DNA from 2 places in the Psychromonas sp. psych-6C06 genome. Region 2 is predicted to be linked to the other one. Evidence: riboswitches for the same ligand, from Rfam matches in the RefSeq annotation. Region 2 holds a riboswitch; the other holds the start of a gene.
What was found. Region 2 has a riboswitch for thiamine pyrophosphate ahead of thiD (bifunctional hydroxymethylpyrimidine kinase/phosphomethylpyrimidine kinase). Riboswitches for the same ligand answer to the same signal wherever they lie in the genome.
Positions count from the first base shown of each region.

Region 1 (9,988 bases), on a different contig from region 2:
TATGATAGGTAAAAACTTGAAACATCCATTTTGGATACTCAATACAGGTAAATCGCCACGCGTTGAAGATTGATCGCGACGTAGACCTGAGAACCATGTTTTCGCATTGAGCTCTTTCAGTGCGCGTTGCATAGGTTCAACTTTATTGAGTAGATTATATTGTGTTAAGCCTTCGACGCCCTGTTCCCAAAGTTTACCGTAGCGCGCTTCCTGCCATGCACTACTTTGTTTTGCACTGTAAACCTTTAAATTAAGATTAAGCTGCTCGGTTAATTTATCAATAAATTGATAAGTTTCCGGGAAAAGATAACCAGTGTCCGTCAGTACAACCGGAATATCAGGTTTCACTGTGGTTATCAGGTGTAAACAGACTGCCGCTTGAATGCCAAAGCTTGACGTTAATACCAGCTCCGTTTCAAGATTTTCAACAGCCCATTTTACGCGATCGATAGCGGTTTTAGACTCAAGTAAAGCGTTGACGTCGCGAAGCGCCTCTGTACGTTGCGCTTTATCTAAGCTTAATAGATGCTGTAGATCGAGTTTTTTAGTCATGGAAATCCTTAGCCGCAATGACTACTTCTTTAACGATGCCGGCGCGAATAGAGAAGTCGCCAAAGCATTCATCTTGGTTACGCTCTTTTGACCATCGGCCAATTAAATCGTCTAGTGTTGCTACAATCGTTGCTTCATCAATGTTTTCTTTATACATTTTCGGCAGACGGGTACCGTTGGTATTACCACCTAAGTAAAGGTTATAACGCCCTGGTGCTTTACCAATTAAGCCGATTTCAGCCAGCATTGAACGACCACAGCCATTTGGACAACCGGTAACGCGCAAAATAATTTTATCTTTCGCAATACCGTGTTTTTCAAGTAGCCCTTCAACGTCGTCAGTTAGACCTGGTAGGTAGCGCTCAGCTTCTGCCATTGCTAATGGGCAAGTGGGTAATGCCACACAAGCCATTGAGTATTTACGTTGGTCCGTTGTGCCGTCATCAATCAAACCACACTCACGTGCCATTTTCTCGATAAGTTCTTTTTGTGATTCTTCCACTTCTGCAATCACTAAGTTTTGGTTCGCCGTCATGCGGAACGTACCTGTGTGTACTTTAGCAATCTTGTTTAAGCCAGATTTTAATGGTTTGCCATCAAAGTCTAAGATACGACCATTTTCGATAAATACTGTTAAGTGCCATTTATTATCGATACCTTTAACCCAGCCGATACGGTCGCCACGTTCTGTAAACTCGTAAGCACCTGGTGCTGCGAAAGTAATGCCAGCACGTTTTTCAACTTCTTGCTTGAACGTCTCAATACCATGTGTTTCTAGCGTGTATTTAGTACGTGCATGAGAGCGACTTACACGACCACCAAGGTCACGTTGTGTCGTTACCACGGCTTCTGCCACTGCCATTACTTTATCTACAGGGATAAAACCAAAATCGTCACCTAAACGTGGGAAGGTTGTTTTATCGCCATGTGTCATACCAAGGCCTGCACCTACTACCACGTTGTAACCGCTAATTTTAGCGTCATCACCTTCACCATCAATAATGGCGATAAAGTTTAAGTCGTTTGCGTGAATATCCACATCGTTATACGGTGGAAGCGCAACGGCAATTTTAAATTTACGCGGTAAGAAAATGTTTTGATAAATAGGCTCATTTTCTTGTGTATCAACGACTTTTTCACCGTCTAACCAAATCTCTGCATAAGCATTACTTTTTGGTAGGAAGTGTTCACTGATCGCTTTTGATAACTCATAAACTTCAGTGTGTAAAACTGATTGTTCAGGGTTTGATGTACAAATCGTATTACGGTTAACATCACCAGCTGTGAAAATCGCATCAATGTTGGCTTTAAACTTAAGCTCTTGGAAAACAGACTTAAGATTACGCTTGAAAATGCCGTGGTACTGAAATGTTTGACGTGTGGTAATACGAATACTACCTGCATCAGTTAACTCTTCAGCAATGCGGTCAATCTCTAACCATTGTTGTGGCGTTAATACGCCACCCGGTAAACGAGCACGAAGAAGAAAAGAGTATAGTGGCTCTAGCTTCTGCTTTTTACGCTCTGCACGACGGTCACGGTCATCCTGTTGATATAAACCATGGAATTTAACCAGTTGTACTTCATCAGAAGGAAACGAACCTGTTGTAGTATCGTTAATGCCTTCAACTAATTTACCGCGAAGAAAATTACTTTCAATTTTAATACGCTCGTTATCGTGTAGTTTTTGAGTTGGCTTCTGGCTCATTAGTAAACATCCCTTTGGTAACGTTTTGCTTTACGTAATTCATTTAATTCTTGTTCAGCTTCTTCAAGGTTCTTGTTACCTTGCTCACTGATAATTTCGATTAGTGCTGTGTGTACATCTTTAGCCATACGGTTAGCATCACCACATACATAGAAGTGCGCGCCATCTTGTAACCATTGGTAAACCTCAGCTGCATTTTCTTTTAAGCGATCTTGTACATAGATTTTTTGTGCTTGATCGCGTGAGAATGCGAGGTCTAATTTTGTTAACAGACCTGATTTTAGGTGCGATTGCCATTCAACTTGGTATAGGAAATCTTCGTTGAAGGTTTGGTCGCCAAATAGTAACCAGTTTTTGCCCGTTGCATCTGTCGCTTCACGCTCTTGCATGAATGAACGGAACGGCGCGATACCTGTACCAGGACCAACCATGATAATTGGCGTTTCTGGGTTAGCTGGTAAGCGGAAGTTATGGTTATCTTCGATAAATACCTTAACTTCTTCACCTTCTGCTAAACGGTGGTTTAGGAAGCCTGATGCACCACCTGAACGTTTTTCACCCTGTTCATTTTCAAACAATACAGAGCCAATCGTTAAGTGTACTTCTTCTTCAACTTCTGTTTGGCTAGAAGCGATAGAGTATAATCGAGGGCTGATACGGCGTAATAGCGCTAAGAAGTTTTCAGCGGTGACTGCATCATTACCACTATCAGAAATTACATCAACAATCTGGTTGTTATTAGCAAAGTCGCGTAGTGCATTTTTATCGCTAGCAAGTTCAAGTAAAGCTGCATTACCTGTTAAGGTTGCATAACCTTCTACAAATCCTGGGTGCGTTCCTGTTAATTCGTAAGACTCAATTAGCGCTTCGCTCAATGAAACAGTTTTATCATCAACGCTTACTTCTGTGCTTGCATCAAGGTTTAATTTAGCGATGATTTGTGCAACTAGTGCTGCATCATTTTTAAACCACACGCCTAGCGCATCACCCGCTGTGTAAGTTAAATCAGAACCTTCTAAATCAATTTCGATATGGCGTACATCTTTTGCTGATTGGTCACCGGTAATTTTTTGGCTAACAATCAAGCTTGCCGCGAAAGGGTTTTGCTTGTCGTATTTGTTTGCTGATACAGCGCCTGCGACAGAAGCTACCGGAGCACTTGCAACACCACCTTTTTCTATCGTTTTTTCTATTTCATTTAAAGCGTTGTCGATCCATGGGCCTGTTACTTGGTCGTAATCAACATCTGCATCTAAACGTTCAGCAATAATCGTTGCGCCTAATGCACTAATGCGTTGCTCGAAGTCTTTACCTGTTTGACAGAAGAATTCATAACTTGAATCACCTAAGCCTAACACTGCAAATTTTAAGTCGTTTAATTTTGGGGCTTTTTTAGTTGCTAAAAATTCATGTAGGTCAATCGCATCATCAGGGGCCTCGCCTTCACCATTGGTGCTGGCAACAATGATGAGATGGCTTTCATCTTTAATGCTTTTAACTTTGTAATCAGCCATCGAAACAACACGGTGTGCAATGCCTTTAGCATCTGCTGCTGCGCCTAGTTGCTCTGCTACACCTTTTGAGTTACCTGTTTGTGTACCATATAAAATGGTTAAGCTCTGTCCTGAGCTTACCGTTGCTTGCGCGCTAACGGGAGTTTGGCTTACGCCTGCTAAATAACCACTCACCCATGCTGTCTGCATTGGGTCAAGTCCAGCCATCGCTTGTTGTAGTTGTGATAACTGCAACTCAGATAATGGCGAAGTTAATGCCGAGAGATTCGTTAATGCCATGAAACTATTTCCACTATTACAAAAGATTGGGCGAGTTTACTCCTCTGCTTTATAACAACAAAAGAACAAAAGGGGCTTTTTTATAACAAAATGGAATTAATCGAATATTTTTCTGTTTTTAGTGATCTCTGTCGTATAATCAATAACACCATGAAGGATTTACTATGCCACTGTTTTACTTATTTTTATTTATTTTTCCAAGTGCATTACTCGCGAGTGAAGCGCTTAATTCAGAGACCAAAGCTACATGGTCGGAGACTGTTCCTGACTGGGGAATTGCTATTGGAGTGCGAAATGCTTCCATTCCCTATGATATTTCACAGGAGAGCCATGTTAATGACTTTGTACCCAAAATGTATTACGAAGGGGAATATATTTTTTTACGAGGCGAATCAGGCGGGCTACGTTTTTATCAGGAAGAGAAGTTCAGTGCGAGTATTTTAGGGCGTTACCGTTACTTTGATATTCCTAAAGAGTTTCAACGCGAATATAAAGGCACTAATATCGATATGGGCTTACAGTTTGAATATTTGCTTCAACCTCACTTTCCGTTGCAGTTAGAGCTACTTTCTGATGTCTATGGCAATAGTTATGGCAATGCTAATCTACGCTATCAAATCGATCATAACGATTGGGATATAGATCTATATAGTACGTTTCGTTATAAAAGTGGTGAATTTAATAACCTTTATTATGGTTTTGGGCAAGATGATATTGGCAGTGACTTAGATATAAAATTTGGTACCGAAGCCCGTTATCACTTGTTTAGCAATCTTTACCTGCTTGGTGAGATGAGTATTAACGTACTTGGTAATCATACTTATCAAAGTGAACTGATTAATTCACGTGTTGAGACAGAATATTATTTAGGCTTTGGTTTCTTTAACGATAAAAAAAATCAAGAAACACTAACCTTGCCAGATAACCATTATTTGCGCCTTGCCTATGGTTGGGCAACACCTTCCAACATTGGCGAAATAATTAACGGCGACACCGAAAAAGATGAATACAATAATCGCTTAAGTTCACTGTTTTACGGTATCCCGTTGACGGAATCTATTTTTGGCCTACCCATTGAATTCTATTTTACCCCTGGTTTTGTATATCACTTTAATTCTGAAGTGCAAGATCCGTTAACAGAATATGTTTTAGCGATAAAAGCCTATTACACCTTTACTTGGCCCGTTCGTTGGCGATTTGGTTTTGCCGAAGGGCTTTCATATGTTTCAGATATTACTTATATCGAACATAATGATGATCCTGATAACCCGGGAAGTAAGATATTAAATTATTTAGACTTTACACTTGATGTGAACCTTGGCGATGTGACTAATGTGAAAGCGTTAGATAAACTTTGGCTTGGTTATTCTATCCATCATCGCTCTGCTATTTTTGAAAGTAGCTCGATGTTTGGACGCAGTAAAGGCGGTAGTAATTACAATACTATTTATTTACAGTGGCATTTTTAGTCCTGCGTGATTGAATATTAACATCGCTTTAATTTGCGCTGAGTTTCTTTTATACTGCGTGCATCTTGTCGGAGTGCCCCTATTTATTAGAAAAGGGCTGAGACCGCTATTATGCGGGATCCGTGGAACCTGATTAGGCTAATACCTACGAAGGGAACAGGAATAAAGTGATCATCATTGGATCTCTTTTAACTTGCCACACATATTCGATAAGCACTCTTAAAACTACTGAAGGTAAAGATTGCTATGTCCAAAGAAATCAACTCAACATTAAAAACCACCGATCGTAAAGGTCTCTCTCGTCGTGAATCGCGTCAAGCAGCGCAAGACTACATTCAAAACTTAAACAATGAATCTTATCCGAATTCAGAAAAGATTTTCATTGATGGTGAAATTCATCCTATTAAAGTGGCGATGCGTCAAATCCACCAAACTGATACCTTTGTCGGCGGCACGGAAGAAAACCCTGTATTTGAAAAAAATGAGCCAATTCCGGTTTACGATACCTCTGGGCCTTACACAGATCCAAACACTAAAATCGACGTGCATGCGGGTTTACCAAAATTACGTAAAGCGTGGATAGAAGCGCGTGATGATGTTGAAGCGTTAGAAGGGGTGACTTCTGATTTCGCTAAGGAGCGTTTAGCGGATGATTCTTTAAATGAACTGCGTTTTGAAAATTTACCAAAACCATTACGTGCTAAAAAAGGCAAGTGTGTTACGCAATTACACTATGCTCGCCAAGGTATTATTACACCTGAAATGGAATACATTGCCATTCGTGAAAACCAAGGTCGTGATCGTATTAAATGTGAAGCGTTGCACTTTCAACATGCAGGTCAAAGCTACGGCGCAAATTTACAGGAATCGATTACCCCTGAATTTGTTCGTTCAGAGGTCGCTCGAGGCCGCGCAATCATTCCATCAAACATTAACCACCCAGAATTAGAGCCAATGATCATCGGTCGTAACTTTTTAGTGAAAGTTAACTCTAATATCGGTAACTCATCGGTTTCATCTTCAATCGAAGAAGAGGTTGAAAAATTAGTTTGGTCAACGCTATGGGGCGGTGACACGGTAATGGATCTATCAACGGGTCGTAATATTCATGAAACTCGTGAGTGGATCATGCGTAACTCGCCAGTGCCAATCGGTACGGTGCCAATCTACCAAGCACTTGAAAAAGTAAACGGTGTGGTTGAAGACCTAACGTGGGAAGTATTCCGCGATACATTAATTGAACAAGCAGAGCAGGGTGTGGATTACTTTACCATTCACGCGGGTGTTTTATTACGTTTTGTACCGATGACCGCTAAGCGTGTTACAGGTATTGTTTCACGTGGTGGCTCTATCATGGCGAAGTGGTGTCTGACGTACCATAAAGAAAACTTTGCTTATGAATACTTCCGAGAGATCTGTGAAATTTGTCAGCAGTACGATGTGGCGTTATCACTAGGTGATGGTCTGCGTCCAGGTTCAGTTGCAGATGCAAACGATGAAGCACAATTCTCTGAGTTAGAAATTTTAGGTGAATTAACTAAAGTTGCATGGGAATATGATGTGCAAGTGATCATTGAAGGTCCGGGACACGTACCTATGCAGATGATTAAAGAAAATATGGATAAACAGTTAACAGAATGCTTTGAAGCACCTTTCTACACATTAGGTCCATTAACGACTGATATCGCACCGGGGTACGACCATATTACCTCTGGTATAGGTGCCGCTCAAATCGGTTGGTACGGTTGTGCAATGCTTTGTTATGTAACACCCAAAGAGCATTTAGGTCTGCCAAATAAAGATGATGTTAAAACAGGTTTGATTACTTACAAACTTGCTGCACACGCCGCTGATTTAGCAAAAGGTCATCCGGGGGCGCAAATTCGTGATAACGCATTATCTAAATCTCGTTTTGAATTCCGTTGGGAAGATCAGTTTAATCTTGGTTTAGACCCGGTAACTGCGCGTGAATACCATGATGAAACATTGCCACAAGAGTCTGGCAAAGTAGCGCATTTCTGCTCAATGTGTGGTCCTAAATTCTGCTCAATGAAAATCACTCAAGATGTACGTGATTTCAGTGATAAGTTAGACTCAGGTGAGATCTCAATTAAGATCTTAGATGAAACGATCACCATGACGGCAGAAGAAGGCATGGCAGCTAAAGCGAAAGAGTTTAATGACTCAGGAGCAGAGATATATCAACCTCCAGTACTAGATAAAGCTTAATCACGTCGAGGTTTAGCCCAACTCTGCGTCGAAAGTGCTCATTGATGCTTATCAACTGCGCGCTTTCTTCTTGATTTGAACTAAACCTCTTAGTGCTTAATCTTCATGAAATATATTAAAAATAAATATTAGTATCACTAATTTCTACAAACTAACCAAAGGTTAATAATGAGCAATATTGTTTGGACAATCGCAAGTTCCGATTCAAGTGCTGGTGCGGGCATACAGGCTGATTTACATACCATTAAAGCATTAGGTGCTGATGGTTGCAGTGTGATCAGTGCGGTGACGGCGCAGAACTCTCAAACGGTGAGTTTGGTTGAAAGTGTCTCCGATAAAATGTTTATCGCGCAGTTGGATGCATTGGCCAGCGATATGCCGGCAAAAATCATTAAAATTGGTCTGATTGCTAGTATCGAGCATGTGAAAATATTAGCTGAAAAGTTAGCCGAATATAAAGCAAGCTGGTCGGTTGCACCTTTTGTTATTTATGATCCGGTGGCGGTTGCGTCAACGGGGGATGAAATGACAGAAGAGGGCATTAACGAGGTGATTAAATCTCAGTTACTGCCGGTGATTGATCTGTTAACACCTAATGCCAAAGAGGTGTTTACGCTGTCGGGGCACATGTTAATTAGTGGTGAATCACTAAAAGGGGCATCTGAAAAACTGATCGAAATGGGCTGTAAAAGTGTATTGATTAAAGGTGGCCACTTACCGTTTTTAGAAGAGCAGTGTATCGACTATTACTTTGATGGCGAACGTGAGATCGCGTTAACGAGTCCGCGTTTAGAGAATGTGCATTCACATGGTACAGGTTGTACGTTATCAAGTGCATTGGCTGCGACTATGGCACAAAGTTACTTTGTAGAAGATGCGTTGGTTATCGCTAAAGCCTACTTAAATCAAGGCTTAAAAGGTTCCAAACAACTCGGCAAAGGCGAAGGTGCTATTGCACACTTTGGCTGGCCAAGTGATAACGCCGACTTCCCAGAAGTGGTACTTCCTGAGTCAAAAGTCGGTTATGAATTAGATCTGCAAGGCACTTTAGAAGCGGGACCTGGCTTTGTAAGTTGTGATACTCATAAGCTTGGTTTATATCCAGTTTTGGATAGTGTTGAATGGTTAGAAAAAGTATTAAAAAGTGGCGTGAAAACGCTTCAACTTCGTATTAAAGATAAACAGCCAGAGCAAGTTGAACAGCAGATCATCGATGCGATTGCACTGGGTAAAAAATACGATGCACGACTATTTATCAATGATTACTGGCAATTGGCGATTAAACATGGTGCTTATGGTGTGCACTTAGGTCAAGAAGATATGGATGTTGCCGACTTGCCTCAAATTGCCGAAGCTGGTTTACGCTTGGGGTTAAGTACCCACGGTTATTATGAAATTCAGCGTGCTAAGCAGTTAAAGCCAAGTTATATCGCGCTAGGACATATCTTTGAAACACAAACCAAGGATATGCCCAGTGATCCGCAGGGTTTAGGACGTTTAGCTAAATATGCAGCTTTATTGGCAGAAACACCCACAGTTGCGATTGGTGGTATAAACTTACAACGTGCGCCAGATGTTTATAAAACAGGGGTGGGCAGTATCGCTGTTGTCACTGCTATTACCCTTGCCGATGACTATGAGGATGTTATTAGTCGATTTAATGACATCATGAAATAAGGAACCGCCATGTTAACCGATGCCGAAATGTTGCGTTACAGTCGCCACCTATTATTAGAAGAGGTAGGAGAGCTGGGCCAAAAAGATCTGAAAAAAGGTAAAGTTTTAATTATCGGCATGGGCGGACTTGGCTCTCCCGCTTCGCTTTATTTGGCTGCAGCCGGCGTCGGCTCAATCGTTATTGCAGACTTTGATTGTTTAGAGGTGAGTAACCTACAGCGTCAAATAGCTTATAAAACCGCAGATATTGGCACAGATAAAGTCGCGCTAATGAAGCAGCGTCTTGAACAACTTAATCCCGAAGTACGTGTACGTAGCATTACTCGCGAAATGGATAAAGAACAGTTGATGATGGAGCTGATGATGGTGAATTTGGTGTTAGACTGCACCGATAACATGGCTAGTCGTCAAATGATTAATGCTGCCTGTGTAGAGGCGCAAGTTCCTTTAATTGTAGGGGCAGCTATCCGTATGGAAGGGCAGTTGATGTTTTTCGATCATGGAGAGCCTGAAGCTGCTTGTTATCACTGCTTGTTTCCTACGGATGAAGAGCAAACGCT
Region 1 is NZ_PIZM01000006.1:383,472-393,459, forward strand. Features, by position in the region: gene CW745_RS10305 (phosphoadenylyl-sulfate reductase) at 1-552, opposite strand, end outside; gene cysI (assimilatory sulfite reductase (NADPH) hemoprotein subunit) at 545-2,260, opposite strand; gene CW745_RS10315 (assimilatory sulfite reductase (NADPH) flavoprotein subunit) at 2,260-4,053, opposite strand; gene CW745_RS10320 (MipA/OmpV family protein) at 4,218-5,522, shown strand; TPP riboswitch at 5,582-5,695, shown strand; gene thiC (phosphomethylpyrimidine synthase ThiC) at 5,769-7,751, shown strand; gene thiE (thiamine phosphate synthase) at 7,920-9,428, shown strand; gene CW745_RS10335 (HesA/MoeB/ThiF family protein) at 9,438-9,988, shown strand, end outside.
Region 1: linked by a shared signal. The riboswitch ahead of thiC (phosphomethylpyrimidine synthase ThiC) and the one ahead of thiD (bifunctional hydroxymethylpyrimidine kinase/phosphomethylpyrimidine kinase) in region 2 are both predicted to bind thiamine pyrophosphate.

Region 2 (9,988 bases):
TCGTGAACTAAAAGCACGCGACTGGATAAATTTAGCGAAAGAACTAAACGGCAACGGTAAAGAGATTATTCTCTCTAGCATGGCCTTACTTGAAGCCCCCTCAGAAGTTAAAATTTTAAAACAGTTATGTGAAAATGGTGAATTAAGCGTTGAGGCTAACGATGTTGGTGCAATACAACTGTTAAGCGAAAAAAAGGTGCCTTTTGTATGTGGTCCTGCCATTAACTGCTATAACGCTTCGGTATTAAAAATGTTTGTTAATAAAGGCATGCAACGTTGGGTTATGCCCGTTGAACTGTCACGCGACTGGTTAGCTAAAACGGTCAATGATTGTGAAGATTTAGGTATTCGTTCGCAATTTGAAGTAGAGGTTTTTTCACATGGTTTTATGCCGCTAGCGTATTCTGCCCGCTGTTTTACAGCACGCTCTGAAAATAAAGCGAAGGATGATTGTGAACTTTGCTGTATCAACTATCCGCAGGGGCGAGCAACCACCACGCAGGAAGATCAACAGGTATTCATTTTAAACGGCATTCAAACACAGTCGGGATACTGCTATAACTTGATAAATGATCTTCCCTCAATGCAAGGTTTAGTCGATGTAGTTCGTGTTAGCCCTTCCGATGAACAAGCATTTACAGTATTAGAGCAATATAGAGAGGCACTGACAACGGGGACTTCGGCAGTTAAACTTGAAAGTAAAGAGTGTAATGGCTTTTGGCATCAGGTTGCAGGATTACAAACGCAACTTTAACAAAAGCCTCAACTGATACACAGTTGAGGCTTTTTCACTGTTCACAGTGATTTGTTAATCTTTGTTTCCATTTTTTATAATGGACAGAGCGATGACTAAACCAACTGCGGTAACAGCTGCAAAGAGTGTAAATGAAGATAATAAAGACATTGATATTGCTTCTCGTTAAGTAATAAAGCAATCCTTTGGGGTGAGTTGTATCCATTGATTTCTAAACAGTAAATTATCTTCGTTTGGGTGTTATTACAAGCACTTTTTATCTGAAACATGTTTTGCTATGATCTATATCAGCTCATTTGATGCTATTGCTATAATACCAAATCCACTAAATAACTGATCAATCTTCGCCTTGAACTGACTCCTTTTACCTGCGTAATATTTGATCACTATATTAGCGAAATTGGTATAAATTCAAATCACGTATAAACCAGGTAAAAATATTTAACCTAATTCTAGACAAAGGAATCGCACAGGTAGTGTATATCAATAGGTTTAAATGTATCTCATACAGTGCTGTTATTTTTGTGTAGTTCAAGGCAAATTATCGAAGCAATAACTGGTTATTGGAAGATGATTTAACACAGAAATACTCTAAACTAATAGTGCTGTATCTATTTGCTTATCCAGAATTGAGGTTACATCGTTTTAAACGCTTTTAATTAGCGCTAATAACTTTTTACTCGCCTGTTGTGGGGAATTCGAATGACAAATTGCAGAAACTAACGCTATGCCTTGCACTTTTGTCATTGCAATTTGCTGGATATTTTTTGCATTAATCCCTCCAATTGCAACCAGCGGTAAATCGCTTTGCTTAAGAGCGTTGACTAGGCCTGTTATGCCCCACTCTTTTAAGGTATTGGTTTTCGTTGGAGTTGAGAAAATCGCACTAATACCTAAATAATCGACGGGTAGTATTTGTGCTTGTTGTAGCTGTCTCTCATTTTCAACAGATAACCCCAATATTTTATCAGGGCCAAGAAGCTGTCGTGCAATATGTGCAGGCATATCACTCTGTCCTAAATGCACACCATCAGCGTCTACTGCTAATGCAATATCAACTCGATCATTTATAATAAGCGCTACACCACTTCCTTCAAGTACTGATTTGACAGCTTTGGCGCGTTCAAGAAAGTGTCGAAAGCTAGTTTCTTTTTCACGAATTTGCACCATGCTAACGCCACCTTTGACAGCTTGATCAACAACGTGACACAGAGTTGCGATATCTTGCTTTTCATCGGTAACTAAGTATAACTGATAGGGATTATTCATAATTAACGCCTAATAATCAGTTGCTGTTAATTTCAATCGTTCAATTACCGTCTTTGCATCAAGTTGGTATAAGCTGTCTAGTAAATTAAGTTGCAAACTTCCCGGGCCTGCTGAATTTTCGGCTGCTATCTCGCCGGCAACTCCTAGTATTGCGGTGGCTGCTACCCCACTTACTTCTCCAATAGCTGCAAAGGCACCCGTTAACGCGCTGTGAGTACAGCCCATTCCAGTTACATAGGGCATCATTTGATGGCCATTATTTAATTGGTAGCAATATTGCGATGTGACCACAAAATCAGTACTTCCAGAAATGACAACATTACATTGGTATTGCTTCGCAATCATTTTGGCTGCGTCTACTGCAATTTCACTGCTATCAAGTGCATCTACGCCTTTACTTTGTGCAACTTCTCCGGCTAGAGCGATAATTTCTGAGGCGTTGCCACGAATAATTAACTGATTTGCCGTTTGAGCAATGTTTCGAGCAGTATCAGTCCTCAGTTTACTTGCGCCACAACCTACGGGATCAAGAATGATTATTTTATTGTTTGCGTTGGCTTGCTGAACTGCAAAATGCATACGAGTTGTCCAGACACTATCTAAAGTACCAATATTAATTACTAATGCTCCGGCATAGCTCATCATCTCAGCCATTTCTTGCTGGCTATGTGCCATGATCGGTGAAGCTCCAATGGCTAACAATGCATTTGCAGTGTTATTCATCACGACATAATTAGTGATGTTAACAACTAATGGTTTTTGAGTACGTAATTGCAGTAGTGCATCAACAATATGATTTGAAGTTAATAGCGTCATAGTGATCCTTAAATTTATACCAAATGGGTAGACTGGTAATCAATTTTACGGCTTGAAACAATTTATCTCTGATTGATATTCTCAAAGAGAAACAAGCGATTATGTAAAGTTTTGACATGAGCTGTGTTGTTTTTGTATACGTTGAAAAACAGTAACGTACACGTTAAGTGTCATCTAGGCTTTGCTGCCAAAAAGCAACTTCCATACGTGTAGCAGTTTTGAATATATGACATAAACGTTGACCACGTTCACTACTAAGGTCGACGTCTTTCAATAAGGTATCAAGTTGTTTAATACCTGTTTGTACACTCTCTTGAAACTCTTCTCCGCCATACATCGTTATCCAATTAGCGTAAGGGTTACCTTGAAATTTTGTCGTTGGGCTAGCTAACAGCTGAGCACCAATGGTAGCGTAGCCAATCGAACAGGGAGCCAATGCCACATAAAGGTCTATTACATCGCCGGACATACCGGTATCCAAAACAAAACGTGTATAAGCAACTGTGCCAAATGTTTCAGGTTCAGCTTCCATTTGCGCTTCAGATATGCCCCAGTCTGCACAATAGCTGACATGGTGAGAAATTTCTGACTCTAAAAGTGCCTGAACACTTGGTAATGCCATACGCATTTCGGCAAGAGTGCGTGCTTTATAGATAGCTAATGCATAGGCACGGGTATATTGTTTTAAGAAGAGAAAATCTTGCTTTAAATAATGTAAAAATGCGTTGTGTTCGAGTTCACCTGATGCTAATTGTTGCACAAATGAGTGCTTCGTATATTCTGCCCAATCGCTGGCACAGGCATTAATTAAGTCTTGGTGATTCATCGTTGCTCCTTAGTGAGATAGTTGATGACTTAACCTCAATTTTGGATAAGCAAAGCGATACAATACCGCTATTGGTACGTAACTTTGCGTCATGGAAAGCTAACAGCACAGTATAATAAAAACAAACATTGTATTATTTAAAATACTAAAACGCTTCTCTTGTCCAAAATTGAGGTTACTTAGTTAACTCATACTGTTAACAACTATAGGCTAGGTACAAAATCGACAGCTTTAGGCTGTTTTTTAATTATTTTGTGATTAAACATAAATTCAGCAAAACGGTCATATCTTGGTAAGTCAACCGCACCAGGGCGCAGCGCAAAGCGAGTTAACGTATCATTCCATGCACGTTTATTTAATTCATTATTCAAAGTATCTGGTGAGTAAGCGACAAATGTTTTCCATGAGTCACTTGGGTGATTAACAATATATTGCGTAGCTTTTTCGATAGCACGGTTAAATTTTTTCAATGCTTGTGCGTCATACGTTTTTGCATTGGCTACAAAGACTAATTCATCGTAAGAAGGTACGCCGTGCTCTTCTGGAAAAAAGGATTTAGCCTTGTAACCTTCAAGCGCCAACTGATTACTTTCAAAGTTACGTAAGCCACCCCAAATAGCATCTACTTTGCCTGAAGCTAGAGAAGAAGAAAGTGCCCAGCCAATATTTATAATCTGTACTTCAGAGAAATCAACCCCCGCTGTTTTTAGCATCGTACCAACTGTTGCTTCCTCATTACCGGCGATTGCGATACCAATTTTTTTGCCTTTTAAGTCTGCTAATGTTTTAACTTTTCCGTTATCTAAAACCATTAGCGTGTTTAAGGGCGTTGCTATTAACGTAGCAGAACGAATCAATGGTAAACCTGCAGCAACATCAATCGTTAAACTGGTTTGGTAAGAGATAGCAAGATCAACATTATTAGCTGCCACTAGTTTAGCTGGCATGCTTGGATCGGCTGGCTCTTGGATCTTAATGGTGAGCCCCTCGTCTTTGAAATACCCTTTTTGCTGTGCAATTATAACAGGACCATGATTAGGGTTAACGAACCAGTCGAGCATCAAAGTCATGGTTTTGTCTTGTGCAACTACGAATATTGAGTAGCTTGAAATTAATAGCGCTACTGCGCCTTTGATAAAGATGTTTGTCATTGTAATCACTTCCTTTTAAAGTATAAAAATGGGTATTGATTTAATTATCTATTTGCCATGGTATGAGTTTTTTAATTAATAAGTCAGCTAAAAAATAGAGGCTGATTGATAAACTTGCCAATATAAAAAGCGCCGCAAACATCTCATCAATCATCATTCTTGCATTGGCTTGTAACATTAAATAGCCGAGTCCTTCACTTGAGCCAACCCACTCTCCAACTACAGCTCCAATTGGTGCAACAACAACAGCAACGCGAATACCTGAAGCAAGAGCAGGTAATGCAGCGGGCAAGCGCACATGTTTGAGTAATTGCCATTTTGAAGCCCCCATCGTTTTAGCGAGGTCCAAATATCCTACTGGGGTATTACGTAAACCGTCGTAGCAACAGGTTGTTACAGGGAAAAAGATGATTAACGCTGCCATTACCACTTTTGAAGCAATACCATAGCCTAGCCACAACATTAATATTGGTGCGATAGCAAAAACGGGTATCGCTTGGCTTGCAACAAGAATTGGCAGTAACCAGCGTCTTAGTGGATCAAAGAGTAACATCTGTAAGGCAAAAAGCAGGCCCATACTTAAGCCTAATAACAGCCCGAGGATGATCTCCTGAGTAGTTACCCACGCATGTGCTAATAACACATCAGAGCGCTCAAAGAGTTTGCTAAATACATCGACAGGGCTCGGTAAAATAAAGCTTGGTAAAGAAAATAGCATTACAATAAGTTGCCATAAACTCAAAATAATCAGTGCGCTAATCATAATACGAATGAGTGACTTGCTACTGTTTTGTATTGCAACCGGTGTTAATTTGCTCGCAATAGTAAATAGATTCGCTGATTGAGTTTTATTCATAATCTACCTCAAGCAGTGAGATTATCTGTTGTTGTAGGCTGGCTAATCCCGGGGCATCTAGATCACGTGGAGTAGCCGTATTTGGAAGGATTAGTGGCGTTGCTTGTGCCGGTTTTCCTTGCATAATATAAACCGAATTACTTAGCCTCAGTGCTTCCTGCGGATCGTGTGTGATAAGTAAAACGGTTTTATTCGCTAACAGTCTCGCGGATAATGCTTGCAAGCGGTAACGCGTGACTGCATCGAGTGCAGAAAACGGTTCATCCATCAATACCAATGGTTTATCTTGCATAAGTGTTCTTGCCAAAGCAACGCGTTGACGCATCCCTCCCGATAACTGTGCGGGTCGTTTCTGTGCATGATCTTTTAATCCGACCAAATCTAATAATTGCTTAGCACGATTTTTATCATTGTCCGAAAGGGGTTTATTGGAAAACTTTGTAGAAAAACAAACGTTATCGAAAACCGTTAACCAAGGCATTAAAAGATCTTGTTGTGCCATATAAGCGACATGATTTTCAAGTTTACCAGCACTACTTTGTAAACCTTTAACAGTTAAAGTGCCTTGCCACTGTATTTTATCAGGCAATAATCCTGCTAAATAACGTAAAATGGTTGTTTTTCCACATCCACTTTTTCCTAATATAGCGGTCCATTGTGAAGGCAAGATAGTCAAAGATAAATTATCAATGATAGCTTGCTTTGCATCACTATAGCGTAATTGACCATTCTCAATGTTAAAACCGACAGCGGAGGTCATCAGCAACTTTCCTATTTATGCAATGCAAAGAAATGATTTACCGGACCATGTCCCTGACCTATTTGTAATTTATCTGCTTGCTTAAGCGCTTCGGTAATGTATTGCTTAGCTAAACTTACTGCTTCACCTAATTGGAAGCCTTGTGCTAAGTATGATGCTATCGCTGAAGATAAACTGCATCCTGTTCCATGCGTATTTTTAGTAATAATTCGAGGAGTTGATAGGCGAATGACTTGATGCTCAGTAATAAATAGATCTGTACTATTGCTTTCATGTTGCAAAAAACCACCTTTGAGAAGCACATTTTTAGCTCCTAAACCTCTTAATTTATCAACCATACTGTTCATGACATTTTCATCATTAGGTATGTCACTTTCAATGAGGGCAGCCGCCTCTGGCAAATTAGGGGTTATTACATCTGCTAGTGGAAATAGTTCACTTTTAAGTGTTTCGATTGCAGAATCTTCTAATAGTAAATCACCATTACGGGTTACCATCACTGGATCTAAAACTAGATATTTGGGGGCATATTGCTTAATTTTTGAAGCCACAGCACGAATAATTCCACTGTCACTTAACATACCAATTTTTACCGCAACAACATTTAAATCGGTAAAAACAGCATCTAATTGCTGTTCGATAAATTCGCCACTAATTGGGAATATTCCACTTACACCTTGGGTGTTTTGTGCCGTCAGTGCCGTCACTACGGAACAAGCATACCCCCCCGTAGCAGAAATCGCTTTGATATCTGCTTGAATACCTGCCCCACCGCCACTATCGGATCCTGCAATTGATAGTACAATTGGTGATGGGGTATTGATCTGTGTGGTTAAAGACATAATATTTCCTCACTGAAATAGAGGGAAATAGTGTCATTGGAAATAAGCAAATTTTTTAGGATGAAAATCAGCTAATTACTCAGTGAAGACTATTAGTTCCCTACGTCAGTATTAACTGAATCAGGTTCAACGGGTTCGCAATGCGATCTCAACCAAAAGGTTCCCCGACTAATAAAATCATACTACCATTATTCGTTTTACAAATAATAACCATTTTTATATCAAGTCAGGCTAAAATTAAGTTTACGCAATACAATGATAACCTAAAAGCTATTTCACCAATCAACGATTAATGCTATCTTTTTAAATACCTCTAAATGAGTATCTAGTTTAAATGAGTGTAAATGGAATCACAGATCCTTATTGCAATGTTACTTGTATTTACCGGTGCATTTATACAGAGTGCTACTGGTTTCGGGCTAGCAGTTGTTGCTTCTCCTTTGTTAATTATGCTTTCACCTGAATATATTCCCGGCCCTATTATTGTTGTAGGTTTTTTCTTAGCCTTAATCAACACCATCAAATACCGAGGAACAATTTCTATTGGAGGTTTAAAACATGCTGTGATTGGCCGAATACCCGGTTCAGTGGTTGGAGGGATGTTACTTTTCTATATCGACACAGCACAACTCTCGCTTTTATTGGGAATCGTTGTTTTACTTGCCGTATTTATCAGTTTATTACCGATTAAATTACAACCAACACGGCATAGGTTACTGTTTGCCGGCTTCCTTTCTGGTTTTTTAGGAACAAGCTCAGGCATTGGAGGACCACCAATGGCATTGTTATTGCAACATCAGCAAGCAAATTTCATAAGAGCAAATTTAGCTGCATTTTTCTTAATAAGTTGTACTATGTCGCTAATGGTACAAATCCCGATCGGATATATGAGTATTAAACACCTTCTATTAGCCTTGCCATTATTACCAGCTGCCTATTTAGGATATCGTTTCGCCCAGTTATTTATGGATCGAATCTCTCAAAAAGTAGTTCGTTACACCTCTTTAATTTTATGCTTGATAGCAGGTTTAGGCGCTACTTATTCAGGTGCTTCAGCAATATTATAAGTCAATCAGAAGAGACCCGTTTACAATCAAAGCACTTTTGTCAGCTGCAGTGTGCTCACCTTTCGAGAATCTTCTATCGACATCAATTAAATGTAAGGATTTAAGAATTAGTTATAAACTTACGATTGAACTAGTTAGAACTTCAATTATCTTCTTACATTAAAGTAATACCAAATCCATTAAATAAGTGATCATTTTACTTGTTAAAAGGATCTATCTCTGCGTTAAAGGTTTTGCTGATAGCAGAACTATTTACTGTAACTTTCGCCTTGTGCTACTTCCTTTTTCCTACGTAAAATTTGAACACTATATTAGTGGAATTGGTATAAGATCTTTTCGCCATACAGCTTGTTGGATTTTTCACCTTGAATGAAAAACAGGTTTAAAATTAATGATATTAAGAATATGTAGAAAAACAGAAAAGGCTGAATTCTTTTGAATTTCAGGTAATAAAAATGAAAAAGTCTCGCAAATGCGAGACTTTAAGAATGTGGCGGTGACGGAGAGATTCGAACTCTCGAAAGGTTTCCCTTTACACACTTTCCAGGCGTGCTCCTTCAGCCACTCGGACACGTCACCTTTTTTATGCTTATTAAACTAAGCGGAGCGCATGATAGAGAACTCCCCTTATTAAATCAACCACTAATCTATATTATTCTTTAATAAAGCCTAACTCTTGGCGTAAGTAGACAGTCGCACCCAGTAATCCTGGATTATCATGCGTAATTAAATAGGTAGCAATAGACTCAAGATATGTACTAAAACGGCCCTTGTGTTCAAAAAACTCTCTAAATTCACTATCTTTAAAGAATTCGGTAAAACGTGGGACAATCCCCCCTGCTATATAAACACCACCAGTACAGGCTAAATTCAATGCAAGGTTACCGGCAAAGCCCCCCATAATTTGGCAAAAAAGATGTAAACTTCGGTTTGCTAATTCACAATCATCACTGAGTGCAGCTTCGGTAACTAACTTAGGCTCATGATACTTAACTTGTTTTCCTTCTAAGCGACACATTGCATGATAAATATTTACTAGCCCTTGGCCTGACAGCAAGCGCTCAGCAGAAACGTGCCCGAATTGCTCTTGCAATAGTAACAATATATCTGCTTGCTCACGACTATTTGGGGCAAAGCTAACATGCCCACCTTCACCGTCAAGGCTAATCCATTTTTGCCCAGAATAGACAATATGTGAAACACCAAGGCCGGTTCCTGGACCAAATACAGCAGTTACACCTTGTTTTTGTACAACGCCACCACCAATTTTTATTTTATCGAGGTCAGATAGAAAAGGGACTGCAAGTGAAATTGCAGTGTAATCGTTGATTACATAAAGTTGTTGTAACTTTAGCTTTTCTTTTAAAGCTTTTTTGGAAAATTGCCAGCTTAGATTAGTCATTGAAACAAGATCATTTTCAACAGGGCATGCAATTCCGATACATAAAGCACTCACTGGTTCGCTCAGTGTTGCAAAATACTGTACCAATGCAGCATCTAATGTCAAAAACTCAGCACATGAAAATGTGCGAATATGGCTAGTTTCACCAGTTTCGTTACTACAAACTGCTAAACGGATATTGGTTCCGCCTACATCAGCTACAACAGATAACATATATTTTTCTCCTAAATGGTCAAACAAGCGAT
Region 2 is NZ_PIZM01000008.1:12,697-22,684, reverse strand. Features, by position in the region: gene CW745_RS11905 (U32 family peptidase) at 1-754, shown strand, start outside; gene thiE (thiamine phosphate synthase) at 1,400-2,023, opposite strand; gene thiM (hydroxyethylthiazole kinase) at 2,033-2,839, opposite strand; gene tenA (thiaminase II) at 3,003-3,665, opposite strand; gene CW745_RS11885 (ABC transporter substrate-binding protein) at 3,869-4,816, opposite strand; gene CW745_RS11880 (ABC transporter permease) at 4,857-5,672, opposite strand; gene CW745_RS11875 (ABC transporter ATP-binding protein) at 5,665-6,432, opposite strand; gene thiD (bifunctional hydroxymethylpyrimidine kinase/phosphomethylpyrimidine kinase) at 6,444-7,274, opposite strand; TPP riboswitch at 7,355-7,451, opposite strand; gene CW745_RS11865 (sulfite exporter TauE/SafE family protein) at 7,619-8,341, shown strand; tRNA gene CW745_RS11860 (tRNA-Ser) at 8,833-8,920, opposite strand; gene CW745_RS11855 (glucokinase) at 8,994-9,956, opposite strand.